DNA from 2 places in the Exiguobacterium sp. s160 genome. Region 2 is predicted to be linked to the other one. Evidence: riboswitches for the same ligand, from Rfam matches in the RefSeq annotation. Region 2 holds a riboswitch; the other holds the start of a gene.
What was found. A riboswitch is a leader RNA that binds a small molecule or an ion and turns the genes downstream of it on or off. The one in region 2 is predicted to bind S-adenosylmethionine.

Region 1: it holds a riboswitch for S-adenosylmethionine, as region 2 does, so the genes downstream of both, KNO86_RS10440 (Na+/H+ antiporter NhaC family protein) here and KNO86_RS04760 (methionine ABC transporter ATP-binding protein) in region 2, are expected to answer to the same signal.

What each region holds. Positions count from the first base shown of each region.
Region 1 is NZ_JACSKK010000004.1:158,705-166,313, forward strand. Features, by position in the region: gene ald (alanine dehydrogenase) at 1-777, opposite strand, end outside; gene KNO86_RS10420 (PucR family transcriptional regulator) at 910-2,133, opposite strand; gene KNO86_RS10425 (divergent PAP2 family protein) at 2,225-2,650, opposite strand; gene trhO (oxygen-dependent tRNA uridine(34) hydroxylase TrhO) at 2,769-3,710, opposite strand; gene KNO86_RS10435 (TVP38/TMEM64 family protein) at 3,939-4,583, shown strand; gene KNO86_RS10440 (Na+/H+ antiporter NhaC family protein) at 4,602-5,885, opposite strand; SAM riboswitch class I at 5,955-6,049, opposite strand; gene KNO86_RS10445 (GGDEF domain-containing protein) at 6,148-7,609, opposite strand, start outside.
Region 2 is NZ_JACSKK010000001.1:918,959-926,567, reverse strand. Features, by position in the region: gene KNO86_RS04770 (PTS sugar transporter subunit IIC) at 1-658, opposite strand, end outside; gene KNO86_RS04765 (thioredoxin family protein) at 839-1,096, shown strand; SAM riboswitch class I at 1,547-1,653, shown strand; gene KNO86_RS04760 (methionine ABC transporter ATP-binding protein) at 1,731-2,759, shown strand; gene KNO86_RS04755 (methionine ABC transporter permease) at 2,749-3,411, shown strand; gene KNO86_RS04750 (MetQ/NlpA family ABC transporter substrate-binding protein) at 3,442-4,275, shown strand; gene KNO86_RS04745 (MDR family MFS transporter) at 4,376-5,590, shown strand; gene sufC (Fe-S cluster assembly ATPase SufC) at 5,769-6,530, shown strand; gene sufD (Fe-S cluster assembly protein SufD) at 6,543-7,609, shown strand, end outside.

The sequences.
Region 1 (7,609 bases), on a different contig from region 2:
TGGGGACATGCGTTGTACCATTTCTTCTGTGACAAGTTTCGGTGCTTTTGCTCCAGGAATCAAAACAGCACCGATGACGAGATCACTCTCAGCTACTTGTTTGGCGATATTGTATTTGTTCGAGATTAATGTGTTGATTGTGTTTCCGAACAAGTCGTCGATTTGACGAAGACGAGCTGGGCTGATGTCCATCAAGGTAACGCTTGCCCCGAGACCGATGGCGATACGCGCTGCGTTCGTTCCGACGACACCGCCCCCGATGACCGTGACGTTCGCACGAGGTACGCCCGGAAGACCTGACATGAGGATTCCTTTTCCACCGTGCGGTTTTTCGAGAATCTGTGCCCCGATTTGAGCAGCCATACGACCTGCGACTTCACTCATCGGTGTGAGAAGTGGTAACGTCCGATCGACTTCGACCGTCTCATACGCGATAGCAGTGATGCCTGATTCGACGAGTGCTTTCGTTAATTCTGGTTCTGCCGCTAAGTGCAAATACGTGAAGAGCGTCAGATCAGGACGGAAGTATTGATATTCAGACGGCTGCGGCTCTTTCACTTTGAGCGCAAGTTCGACGCCTTCCCATACTTCTTTCGCCGTTTCGACAATTGTTGCACCGGCATCGATATATTCCATATTCGTGAAACCACTGCCGAGACCGGCATTTGTTTCGACGAAGACGTCATGACCAAGTTCCGTTAACATAAATGCACCCATCGGTGTCAAAGCCACCCGATTTTCATTGTTTTTAATCTCTTTTAATACCCCGATTTTCATGGAACATTCCCCTTTCATTCCGTTGACACAAATTGTTCACACCCCTAGTATAGACCCATTCGAAAACGCTGTCTTTATCATGGATTCTAAAAACGAAGACGCTCACTTTGTGAAAAAACACAAAGCGAACGCCTAGTCTTCTAATCGATATTGGCCGGCTTTAATCGCCAAATAAATCATGGAACGTTCGGGTAAGGAAACTTGCGTGATATTCGTCAACTCTTCGATGCGTCGAATCCGATACAAGACGGTATTCGGATGGATATGAAGGTGGGCGGCGACCCGCTTTACGTTCCCATCGAAATAAAAATACCATTCGAGCGTCTTCACGAGTTCGGTCTGATGGGACGAGTCATAGTGTTGCAACCGTTCAACGGTCGGATGGGTTTCCAGTCGAAGTCCGATGCGACGTGCCAGTTCCGGGACGAGCTGATAAATTCCAATCTGTTCAAAGGCGCGAGAAGTCGCGAGCTCAAGAGGGAACTTACGACGAAGTGTTGTGACACGTCGCGCCTCTTCCGCTGCGGCGTACAGCATGTCACTCTCGAAAAAGCGCCGACTGATTCCGATTCGTGGTTCGGATTCAGTGAACTTGTCTTGAAGCAACTGTTCGAATCGTTCCGCCCAAGCGAGCAATTCCACTTCTTCATCGGAAAGTTCGGATTTCATGTAATGCCAGACGAGTAATTGCTGTCCATCGATGGCATGTAAGACCACTTCAATCGCCTCTTGGGTCGCAAGCACATAATGCAGACGTTCAGCGAGTTGTGGGGTGATCGGTTGAGCGCATTCAATGATCGTCAATCGACTGGCGACCGCAATGGGGGCGAGTTCGTTCAGTCGTTCGCGATTGGGATCGGAGAGTGTCGGGGAAGCGAGCACATCTAGTAAAAAGCGTTCAAGTTCCGCGCTAATGCGTCGTTCGTGCATCGCGATTGTCATGAGCAACTTCTTGGCAATGGTCGCTCCTTCTTGCAAGATGGCTAATTCTTGAGTGGTAAACGGATTCGTTCGAGCCAAGCTCCAAATATAACCGAGTACTTCGTCATGTTGTTTGATCACGATGGCGGCACGCTCGCCGAGCCCGACAGCGAGCCGTGCTGGAATGACGACAGGCTCATCTTGGTCAATGACTTCTCGTAAAATCCCACTTTCCCACAAATCTTCAATAACGGCTTCTGGGACACGACGACCAATGATCGTGGCGATCCTGGCCGGGTCGGTCGAATCAGGATGGGTGCTATACGCCAGCAACTGGTGGTGGCGATTTTCAATCGTGATGGGTGCTCGAATCGCTTGACCGATTGCTTCGGCGAGTGTATCGAGAGACTCATAAGATTTCTGCAAAAAAGGCATGTCGATTCCTCCTTTCTCTGAGTATAACTTCTTCTTTGTGAAACTTCACAAAAAGAATCGAGAGTGTGAGAAATGACATACCTTTAGTGGATTACATCGGGAAAAACAATCCGACAACGAGACCGAGCAACGCCCCGACGATGACTTGGAACGGCGTGTGCCCGACAAGTTCATTCAAAAGTGGAGTTTCGTGTTTGATCCCTTTGAAATAATCGTTCAATAGTCGGGCCTGAAAACCGACTGCTTGACGGACGCCGGTCGCATCGTACATGACGATGGTGGCGAAGACGACAGCGAGGGCAAACATACTCGAGTCGATGCCTTCCATCCGTCCGATTGCCGTAGCGAGTGCGACGACCGTGGACGAATGTGAACTCGGCATGCCGCCTGAAGCGAACATGATTTCAATTTCAAAATCCCTTGTTTTAATGAGTTCGGTTACGAGCTTGGCTGCTTGGGCGATAAACCAAGCAAGAATCGCAGCGAGTAAAGGTTCGTTAAACATGCATCTATTCACTTCCTGTCTGACATAGTAACTTCACTATACCCGAAAGCGGGGCAGACTAGACGTTAAGATTTCGTCAAAAAAAGGTGTCAAGGACAGCTTGTCCATGACACCTTTTGGTCGATTTTTGTTACCCGACTACTCCTTCAGTTTCCTGAAGTTTCTCTGCAATGTTGTCGATGATATAACGGTTGCGTGGGTGTTCTTGACACTCTTTCGAGCATGAACGCATTTGTTTCGGTTCACACTCTTCACAACAGAAATGCTGTACATTACACTCCGGGTTAGCACAATTAACGTAACGAACCGTCTCGGTTCCACAGTGCATGCAGTGTGAAACAACAGTCGGGTTCACAGAGTTAACAGGGACGTTGATGCGCTCGTCAAAGACGTAAAGCTCACCATCCCAGTTTTCACCTTTCGTCGCTTCGTCTTTTCCATACATTGCGACGCCACCTTTTAAGTGGAAGATGTTGTCGTGACCTTGGTCACGCATATATGCTGTAAATTTCTCGCAACGGACGCCACCAGTACAGTACGTGAGCAGTGTTTTCCCTTCGTAGAGGTCTTTGTTCTCTTCGAGCCATTCTGGCATGTAACGTGAAGCCTCTACATCGATTTTGATCGCGTTTTTAAAGTGACCAAGTTCGTACTCGTAGTTGTTACGAACGTCGAGGATGACGACATCATCACGATTCATCATCTCTTTCCATTCTGCTGGTTCGAGGTATGCACCGTGTTGTTTCGGTACATCAAACTCACCATCAAAGCGCCACGTCACGAGCTCTTTCTTGTGACGGACAAAAATTTTCTTGAACGCATGCTCTTCGACTTCATCGATTTTGAACTCGATATCGCTGAAGAGTGGGTTTGCTTTCAAGTCGTTCATGTATTGCTCAGTCTGTTCCCAAGTACCAGAGCACGTCCCGTTGATTCCTTCGGAGGAAATCAAGATGCGTCCTTTGATGCCAAGGTCTTTACAATACTTCAAATGTTCTTGCGTGAGTGTTTCTGGGTCTTCGATGTTGACGTACTTATAGTACAGCAAGACCCGCATTGGTTTTGTTTCCATGTTGTGTTGCTCCCCTGTGTTCAGTTTTTTGCAGGAAAACGAACGTTGGGTTGTGTCGTTCGACGAATAGACTTGCCTGCAACCACAAGTCCATTATTATATGATAAATATCACGACGAATTTTCGCAAATGGTTTTTAATTTTTTTTGACGAATGCAGGGAGATGCGTCTTGAAAATCGAATTCGGGTATTAGAGTAGTAGTAACGAAAGTTGAAGGTGGAACGACTATGCTCACTTCTCTCCAACAGTACATCATCCAATTAATCGAATGGCTTCAAAGTTTGCCTGGCGGTCCTTGGGCCGGACTCGGCGCTCCGTTTTTAGAAGCGATCTTTCCGTTTTTGCCACTCGTTTTAATCATTTCAGCGAATGCGGCAACATATGGTTTTTTGTTAGGGGTCCTTTTATCATGGATCGGGAACTTACTCGGAACGATTGTCGTCTTCGTGGCGGTCCGATATGTGTTTCGTAAACCGATGACGCGCTGGCTCGAGAAACATAAAGCGGCGGTCTATTGGTTAGAACGAATCAACCATATGAGTCCGATTTCACTCGGGTTCTTGTATTCGCTCCCGTTCATCCCGGTCAGTTTGATCACCTATTTGCTGGCGCTCATTCAGATGCCGCTCCGTACGTTCATTTTGGCGGCGGGATTCGGGAAACTACTCGTCGTCGTCATTTTCTCGGTCATCGGGGATCAATGGGAAGAATTTATCCAAAGCCCGTTTCGCTTATCGATGCTCGGTCTGCTTTTGGTCGCATTGTGGGCCATCAGTCGAGGACTAGAAGAAGTGCTCAAACGACGCGCTTTCAAAAAACGCAACGAGCAATTGAAGCAAGAGATGATCACTAAACGACAAACACCCCTTTGAACAAGGGGTGTTTGTCGTTTAAGACTGCTTTTTAAAACGCGGGAAGTTGAATGCAATCGCAATTCCTCCACAAATAAAGAGGAGGAACGGATAAAACATGAACGGGACGAGGTCAGGCGAAGCGGTCTTCGTCAACTCTGCGGCGATGAGAAGTTGCGCTCCGTATGGGAGAATCCCTTGTACACCACATGAGAAGATATCGAGCACACTCGCTGATTTTTTCCGTTCGATGTCGTATTCGTCCGCAATGTTCGCGGCGAGTGGTCCGGCTACGAGAATGGAAATCGTATTGTTCGCGGTCGCTACGTTCGTCGCACTGACGAGACCCGCGATACTCCACTCGGCACCAGCACGTTTTTGAATCCGTGATGTCAACGCATCACGCAAATACGTGAGTCCGCCGTTGTGCGAAATAAGTCCGACGAGGCCGCCCATGAGTAACGTCAAGAACGAGATTTCGGCCATACCGACCATACCATCGGCGATAGCGGTCACAAATGCTGTGACGGATAAGCTTCCGTCGAGAAGACCGATGATTCCGGTTAGCGTGATCCCGCCCAACAGGACGAGAATGACGTTCAGTCCCGTTAACGCCAGTCCGATGACCGCGAGATACGGAATAAGTTTATACCATTCGAATGCAGCGACATCAACCGTCGATTCACCGTTCGACAAGACGGCGAGTAAAATCGTCGTGATGATGGCAGCTGGTAGCACGATCCAGAAGTTCGTTCGGAATTTATCGCGCATGTTCGTCCGTTGTGTCCTAACGGCAGCAATGGTCGTATCCGAAATGAATGAAAGGTTGTCTCCGAACATGGCTCCGCCGACAACTGCCGCGGCTGCGATGGCGACGTTCACACCACTTTCCTCATGAATACCGAGGGCAATCGGCGCAAGTGCCGCAATCGTTCCGGTCGATGTACCCATTGCCATTGAAATGAAAGCAGCAATGACGAATAGTCCACTTAAGAGAAGCGATGGGGGTAAAAGCGTCAACGCCGCGTTGACCGTCGCGTCGATGGCACCGATTGATTCAGCTACCGTTGAAAAGGCACCGGCCAGTAAGAAGATAAAAATCATAATGATGATTCCCGGATTTCCGGCACCTTGCGCGATGCGCTCGACGGTTTGAGTGGCACTTCCTTTTGTCATGAATGCCGCAACCATCAAGGCGATGATGGCCGCAACGAGTACCGGAAACTTATAGAAGTCTCCGTAATAGACACCCGCTCCGATGAAGAAGAGTAAGAAGACGAGTAACGGCAAGAGTGCCCATTTGTTTGCTGTTGGTTGTTCCAAAATAATCACCTCACTAAAAAATAAAAAGGACCTTTTTCTTGAGAAAAAGGTCCTTCGTGTGAAATACCCTTTTCATCTTTCGGACTATCGTCCGCTGGATTTGGCACAGGTTCCCCGCTGCCGAGACTTCATAGGGCCAGTCCCTCCGTCTCTCTCGATAAAAAGTTAAGTTATCCTATTATCAAACACGTTCCCTAACGTACCTGTTTCAAATCCCGTTGTCAACCTAAAAACTCCCCAATTCGATGTGAGAAAGGGGAGTTTACGTCGTTAAATTGTTGAAGTGCGCCACACGGTTACGTCCTGCATATTTTCCGCCAACATACAGGGCACGGTCCGCATTTCGAATCGTATCATCGAGACGCTTGTTCCCGAACGCTTCAATTGTGTCGACCCCGATGGAGGCGGTGACAGAAATCTCGTGGTGGTCAACATGAAACGGTTTCGCTTCGATTTGATGGCGAATCCGCTCCGTGATTTCAATCGCTTGGTGCATATCACAATGATTGAGCAATAAAATAAATTCTTCGCCACCATAACGTGCAGCAAAGTCGTCTGGACGGAGCACTTGACGGATTCGTCGTCCGAACTCTTGTAAGACATGGTCCCCGACCTGATGACCGTACGTATCGTTAATCTTTTTGAAAAAATCAATATCGAGCATGGCAACCGATATCGGATATACCGACATATCGGATATTTGTTGAATGCCATATTCATAAAATGCACGCGCATTAGCAAGAAGCGTTAAACTGTCCGTCCGACTCTCGGTATAGAGGCGGTCCCGTTCGTGACAACGGCTAATGGTTCGGTTGAACGATTTTAACAATTTGATGATTTCGTGCTGAATAATCTTTGGATAACCGTATACAGGTTCTCCCATCATAACAATCCAGGTGCGAATCTCTTCGATTTCCTCCGAACGAACAGAAACGAAGCTGTGGTAATCGTCGTGGAAAGCATCAGAAAGGGAAGTATCCCATTCAAAGCGCATTTCATAGTCGAGGACTTGCTCGATTGGCTGACTCATGTCAAGCAACGTAAAGACGATGGGTCGATCGATGGGCTGTCGCGTCTTTAAATCAAAGTACAGGGTGCGTTCAAATAATTTAAACTCGACATACCCTTCATCATAATGATTCAGCTGTTCGCATTGACTTAAAAATACTTCGATGGCTTGCGCCTCGCTCTGCGACAAGGAAACAGCCTCTTTCGCTTCATCGTATTGCTCAATCAAGGATTTGAATGCATCTTGCCGCTCTTTTTGAATAAGAAGCCGCTTGATGAAGAACGTCAACGCAGCGGCGATGCTACTGACGACGAGTAAGTTGGTCTCTCGGAAAAACGCTGCCGCTAAGATGAAAATCAAACTGACGACGTACGTATAGAAGGCAATCTTCATAAAGTCGCTCAATGCGATGTCGACGCGGAACCACCATCTCACCTGATACTTTTGAAACACCGTATTTAAGAAGATGGCAAGGAACAATCCAGCGAGCGGCACGAACGAATCTTGCGAATAAAAGTCGAGACCGGTCTCCCCACCAAGGGCGAGATAGACCGCTGCTGGGATGACAATTTCTAAGTAAGCTGTAATGGCATTCCACGGATACGTGAAGCGGAAACGACGGATGGCGACTTTCGGTTTCAAATTGGCGAATTGAAAGACGAACAATCCGATTTGGTTGACGATGAGTGCTGTTTCGAATCCAAAGAATAAAAAT
Region 2 (7,609 bases):
CGACGCCGAGGTTTGCCGCACCAGCCGCAACGCCTGATAGACTGATGGCCGTTGCAATCCCGACAGTCGAAATCGGCGAGACGATGATGAGCGAGAACGCCATCGCAATCAGGATGCCCATGAGAACCGGTTGAAGATCCGTCATCGTCATGATGAGGTATCCGATGTATGTCGTGATCTGTGAGATATACGTCAATAAGAAGGCACCGATGCCGCCTGCGACGACAATGACGGTCATCGGCATGACGATGACCGTATACGTCTTCAAGTGGGGAGCGAGCTTCATGACAAGAATCGTAGCGATTGCAGCGGTCACACCGGCTGTGATTACGTCACCGATTCCGGCCATCACGAACGCACCTTCATTAATTCGAACGGCGCCACTGCCGACATAGGTTGCGATGGCAATCGTTCCAGCCTCTAAAATCGATCGACCGAACTGCATCGCGACGGCAAGACCGATAATGGCCGGGAGGAGGCGCATCGCAATCGTCGTCGCATCCAATATGAATTGAAGAGACGGAAAATAAGGGAGTATAGCTTTCGTGAGTTCGCCGAGCAGCGCGCTCGGGATGAGGGCGATCAGAATCGCCATACTGAGACCGTTTAAGACGTTCATCGTAAATTGCTTTGTCGTACCTGTTGCTTGTTCCGTCATCATTCATTCACCTGTCCTTCTTCTTTGCTGTTATGTACAAAAGCGATAAAGTTAGAACCCATATTATTCCTATCAGACAGAAGAGTCAAGAGAATCATTGAAAAATTCTGAAATTTAACGAGAGCACGATTTTTGAACGGGACTCGAACGACTATTATAATGACAAGAGAGGTGAGAAAAATGATTACAGACGGATACTTATATATATACGCCCCAATGTGTGGTACATGCGCTGTCGCGGAGAAAATGTTGACGGTTGTCGAGGCGGTCGACCCTGAAATTCAGATTGAAAAGCGCGATGCGAACTATATCCCAAAAGAACTTGAAGCTTATCAGGTGATGAGCGTCCCAGCGCTGTTAAAGCTTGAAAATGGCGAGGTTCGGGATCGTCTTTACGCTTTTCAAAACGTTCAACACGTCCTCTCTTTCGTAAAGTGAGAGAGGAACATTAGAATAATCTGAAAATTTTAAATAATCAGTTGACACAGAAAGTTCACGAATGGTATATTCATTACAACATCTTACTTGAACACAAAATAGGACGCGATATTCCCGACATCAAGACGTTTTGGTGAAGCCGCTGCTACCTTTATACGAATACACGTCAGTCTTCCCTTCGATTGTCCCCCAAAAAAATCAAGCGAAGAAAGACGTTCCGTATAATCGCACGGTCCAAATCAAGATCGAGTGATGATTGGTGAATCTCCCCCATATAAGGATGTAAATCTTGAACGGGCAAAAGATTTTCATCTATGGGCTGTCCTTCCGTGACTCAAGGTGCTACGTTCTGTGTCGTCCTCGGACGGCACCTTTTTTTGATTTTTTTGAAAAAATGATTTGACAGCAGAAAAAGCTGTCGCTATGATAAAGCTAATCGAATACACAACACTCTTATCAAGAGAGGCTGAGGGACTGGCCCTATGACGCCCAGCAACCGCGGAGCAATCCGAAATGGTGCTAATTCCAGCAAGGTGAGAAACCTTGAGAGATGAGAGCAATCGTTGTCCGTACGATAAAGTGCGCACGTTTGCTCAAACGTGCGCGCTTTTTTTGTTGTCAGGAGGGAAATGTATTGATTCAATTACGAAACGTCGCCAAATGGTTCGATACGAAGAATGGTCGTGTCCAGGCGGTGGATGATGTATCACTAACGATTGATCGCGGTGAAATTTTTGGAATAATCGGATATTCGGGGGCGGGGAAGTCGACGCTCATCCGATTGCTCAACCGTCTCGAATCACCGTCTAGCGGTGAAATCGAGGTCGCCGGGAGTGAGCTCACGAAGCTCAGCCCGAAAGAATTACGAGGGGTTCGAAAGAACGTCTCGATGGTCTTCCAGCACTTTAACCTTCTGTGGTCGCGCACGGTCGCAGAAAACATCAGCTTCCCACTCGAATTGATCGGGGTACCGGCAAGTGAGCGGAAGCGTCGGGTTCAGGAACTCGTCGAGCTCGTCGGATTATCAGGTCGTGAAGACAGCTATCCGTCACAATTATCCGGCGGTCAAAAACAGCGAGTCGGGATTGCCCGCGCGCTCGCTACCAATCCAGAGGTGCTCCTCTGTGACGAAGCGACAAGCGCGCTCGACCCGAAGACGACGGATTCGATTCTTGAACTGCTCGTCAGCATCAATAAGAAGCTCGGATTGACAATCGTCCTCATCACGCATGAGATGCACGTCATCCAAAAGATTTGTCATCGCGTCGCCGTGATGGAGGCAGGGAAAGTCGTTGAGACAGGTCAAGTCTCTGACGTGTTCCAACATCCGGAGCAGCCAATCACGAAAGAATTCGTGAAACAAATCGGGGCAGTCGACGATCTATCGCTCACGTTCGAACATTTGAAAGCACGCTATCCGAGTGGGCAAATCGTCAAATTGAAATTCTTGAACGAAACGGCAGAACAACCGATTTTGTCTGACGTCCTTAAGACGCACGACATCGGATTCAACATCATCGGCGGGAACGTGACCCAGTCACAAGTCGGTGCGCTCGGCACGCTATTCATCCAATTGATTGGGGAAGCACGAGAAATCGAACGCGCCATCGCGTCGATTCGTTCGCAATCAGTAGAAGTGGAGGTGGAAAGCGATGTTTCCTAACGTAGACTGGCAAATCATGATGGAACAGACATGGGAGACGTTGTACATGACGCTCGTCGCGGGTGTCGCGACGTTTGTGATTGGACTCGCTTTAGGTTTGATTCTTTATATTACAAACGAATCGCTATTATTGAAGAATCGTCCAATTTACGTCTTCGTCAGCGCGATCGTCAACGTGTTCCGTTCGATCCCGTTCATCATCTTAATCATCTTACTCATCCCGTTCACGTTGTTCCTGCTCGGTACGATGCTCGGTTCGACGGCGGCGCTTCCGGCACTCATCATCGGAGCTGCACCGTTCTACGCCCGTATGGTCGAACTTGCCCTTCGTGAAGTCGACCGCGGCGTCATCGAGGCAGCGGAATCGATGGGCGCGACGAAATGGCAAATCATTTATAAAGTCTTGATTCCGGAAGCGCTTCCGGCAATCGTTTCAGGACTCACGGTGACCATCGTTGCAATCGTCGGTTATACGGCGATGGCCGGTGTCGTCGGAGGCGGCGGACTCGGGAACTTGGCCTTCTTGGAAGGTTTCCAACGCTCACAAAACGACGTCACGTTCGTGGCGACGGTGCTCATCTTGATCATCGTGTTCGTCATCCAGTTCATCGGTGACCGACTCGTCACAAAAATTGATAAACGTTCAGCTTAATTACACATACACCATTTGGAGGGATTCATAATGAAAACTTGGAAAACAGTACTCGGATTGACAGCTTTATCAGCATTCACAGTTCTCGCGGCTTGCGGCGGAGAAGAGGCAGAAACAGGTTCTGGCGATGAAAAAACATTGATTGTCGGTGCGTCGAACGTACCGCACGCTGAGATTTTAGAGCACGTACAAGAAGAATATGAAGCAAAAGGCTACAAACTCGAAATCAAGAAGTTCCAAGACTACGTGCTTCCGAATAAGACGCTCGCAAGCGGTGAGCTCGATGCGAACTACTTCCAACACGAGCCATACCTCAAGTCACAAATGGCTGAAAACAAAGACTATAAATTCGCATCTGCGGGTGGCGTTCACATCGAGCCAATCGGTGTGTACTCACAAAAATACAAATCGCTCGACGAACTTCCTGAAGGCGCAGAAATCATCATGAGTTCATCGGTCGCTGACCACGGACGAATTCTCACGATGCTCCAATCAGAAGGTCTCATCACACTTGCTGAAGGCAAGACGGTCGATGCGACAGTCTCTGACATCATTGACAATCCGAAAGACTTGAAGTTCAAAACAGACGTTGAAGCAGCACTTCTTCCGACAGCTTACAACAACGGAGAAGGCGATGCGGTCCTCATCAACACGAACTACGCAATCGACGCAGGTCTCAACCCACTTGAAGATGCCATCGCACTTGAAGGCGAGGACTCACCATACGTCAACCTGATCGTCACACGTGAAGGGGACGAAGAAGATGAGCGCGTCAAAGCACTCCTCGAAGTATTGACTTCTGAAGAGACACAACAGTGGATCTTAGACGAATACAAAGGTGCGGTCGTACCGGTACAACAATAAGCAGTCTCGACTCAGGGGTCATCCCCTGGGTCTTTTTTTGTCTAGTGTTCTTTCATAAAGAGAAGTACACTACATATATGAAAGAAAAGGGGGGATTTGGATGAAGCTCAGACAGATTCATCCACTGACGTGGGGCGTCCTGTTCGGGACGTTTTTTGCACGACTGGCGACGTTTTTCGTCATGCCATTTTTTGCGATCTATCTGGCCACGCTCGGCTTTTCGGCGAGTGTGATTGGAACGATCTTTGCCGTGACGGCACTTTCGGGTCTGTTCATGAGCTTCTTTGGGGGGACACTCTCTGACCGATATGGGCGAAAACAGCTCATGTTGATTGGCATCGTGCTCAATGCCGTCACGTTCGCTGGTCTCGCGCTCGCGACCGAACTGTTTTGGTTTTATATGTTATCGATGTTGATGGGCATGTCGCGATCTTTCTTAGAACCGGCTTCGCGGGCACTCATCAGTGACACGACGCAGGCAGACCAACGGGTCATCGTCTACAACGTCCGTTACTTCATGATCAATATCGCCGCGGCCATCGGGCCACTCTTGGCGGTCGTCTTATCGCTCACCGGTGTAAAGACCGCATTCTTTGTCGTGACGGCAGTATACATATTGTATGGAATCATCATCTCGATCCTGTTTTATAAGTATCCGTTTGAAGAGGGAGACGGGGTCAAGGCACGGCCACGTTTGACGGAGACGTTTCGCGTCCTACGAGACGACCGGACATTCCGTGCGGTCATCATCGGAATGATCTTTGCAATTATTGGTTACAGTCAATTCAATTCGACACTTCCTCAATTCATCGCATTAAGCGACGGGTTAGAAGACGGTTCGAGATTGTTCGCTTACTTATTGACGACGAACGCAATCACGGTGCTCATCGTCCAATATCCAATTATGCGTTTCGGAATTCGTGTCTCGCCGATCAAGTCACTCTTCTTCGGCATTTCGACGTTGTCGTTCGGTCTTTTATTGATTGGGTTTGCGACAGTTGAATGGGTACTCTTTGTGGCAATGGCCATTTTCACGGTCGGCGAAGTGTTGATGTTCACGATGACAGATGTATTGACGGATGAACTGGCTCCCGAACATTTACGGGGAACTTATTTTGGGGCGATGGGATTGACGTCACTCGGTCAGACAATCGGACCGATTATCGGTGGGGTGTTACTCGATACGTTTGGCCAATCATCGCTTCCGGTGTTCGGAAGTTTGGCGGTGTTGACGGGATGTGGTGCCTTCTTCTTCGCGGCTGCTGTGAGGGAGCGGAAAGCCGTCCTCGCACTTGTCGAAGAGAATGCCGGATAATGTCTTGATTTCCTACTATTAGCATTCTCAACTTTTATCATTCTATTGAGAATGAATTCTAAGGTGAGTCGCTTGAAATAAAAAAATGACTAGTCTAAGATTAGAATATATCTAATCTACGCCATTCACTATGGCGAGAAAATACGGAAGGGGTATCCGAATGTCTAACGTACCACAAATGAAAATTGATGACCTCCGCGTCTCAATCGAAGGAAAAGAGATTGTCAAAGGTCTTAACCTAGAAATTAAAGGTGGCGAAATTCATGCCATCATGGGTCCAAACGGGACTGGTAAATCAACACTCGCATCAGCACTCATGGGTCATCCACTTTATGAGGTCACTGGGGGAAGCGTCGAATTAAACGGCGAAGATGTCCTCGAGATGGAAGTCGACGAGCGCGCACAAGCAGGGATGTTCCTTGCGATGCAATACCCGGCTGAAATCAGCGGTGTGACAAACGCAGACTTCTTGCGTTCAGCAATCAACTCACGTCGTGAAGAAGGTCAAGAAATCTCGCTTATGAAGTTCATCCGTGAACTCGATGCGAAGATGGAACTTCTCGAAATCCCTTCAGAAATGGCACACCGTTACTTAAACGAAGGATTCTCAGGTGGTGAGAAGAAACGTAACGAGATTCTTCAAATGATGATGATTCAACCGAACATCGCCATCTTGGATGAAATCGACTCAGGTCTTGATATCGATGCGCTTAAAGTTGTCGCAAAAGGTGTCAACGAAATGCGTTCAGAAGAGTTCGGCTGCTTGATCATCACGCACTATCAGCGTCTCCTCAACTATATCGAACCAGACTTCGTACACATCATGATGGAAGGTAAAATCGTCATGTCTGGTGGCAAAGAACTCGCACAGCGACTCGAGGCAGAAGGTTACGACTGGGTGAAGCAAGAACTCGGAATGACAGTAGACACAGAAGCGTAAGGAGGCTGTACGATGACCGTACAATTTGAATTGGATGCACAAGCGTTGTCGGCACGTGCAGAAGCGCTCGGCGGACCAGCATGGATGGTCAACCGACGTAAAGAGGCAGCAGAACTTGCGCCGACACTTGCTTTGCCAAAAGTTGAAAAGATTAAGATTGATAAATGGGACTTCGCAGCGGGTGATGTCAATCTCGAACCGAAAGACGGTTTGACGGCTGACATCGAATCACTTCTCGGAGACCACCGGACAAACGTGCTCGTTGAACGCAACGGTCATGTCGTCTATAACGAATTGTCGATGCCAGAAGGCGTCTTGTTCATGGGAATCAAAGAAGCGATGGAGCAACATCCTGAGCTTGTTGAGAAATACTTCATGACGGAAGGCGTACGTGTCGATGAAGAACGTCTTTCGGCGTTGAACGCTGCCCTCACAAACGGTGGGGCGTTCATCTACGTACCGAAAAACACACAATTGAAAGATCCGCTTCAAGCCATCTTCACGATGGAACAGGCGAACGGTGCCCTCTATCACCACACGATCCTCGTCGCTGACGAAGGCAGTGAAGTGACATACATCGAAAACTTCCTCTCTGGTACGAACGAACCGCACACGGTCAACGTCGTGACGGAAGTATTCGCTGGAGAGAACGCGAAAGTCGTCTTCGGTGGTGTCGATCAGCTCGCTGAATCAGCCCTCACGTTCATGAACCGTCGCGGTGTCGTCTATGCGAACGGTCGCCTCGATTGGGCGCTCGGTCACATGAATGACGGGAACTCGGTCGTCGAGACGAAGACTCACCTCGTCGGAGACAACACGTATTCGGATACAAAAGCTGTGACAATCGGTCGCGGTGCACAAAAACAAAACTTCAACATCCGTACCGACCACTTCGGAAAAGCATCTGAAGGGTTCATCTTGATTCACGGTGTCCAAAAAGACGCAGCCACTGCGATTTTCAGCGGGACATCGATGATTCACCACGGCGCGTCAAAATCGAACGGTGTTCAAACAGAGCGCGTCTTGATGCTCTCTGAAAAAGCACGTGGGGATGCCAACCCGATTCTTCTCATCGATGA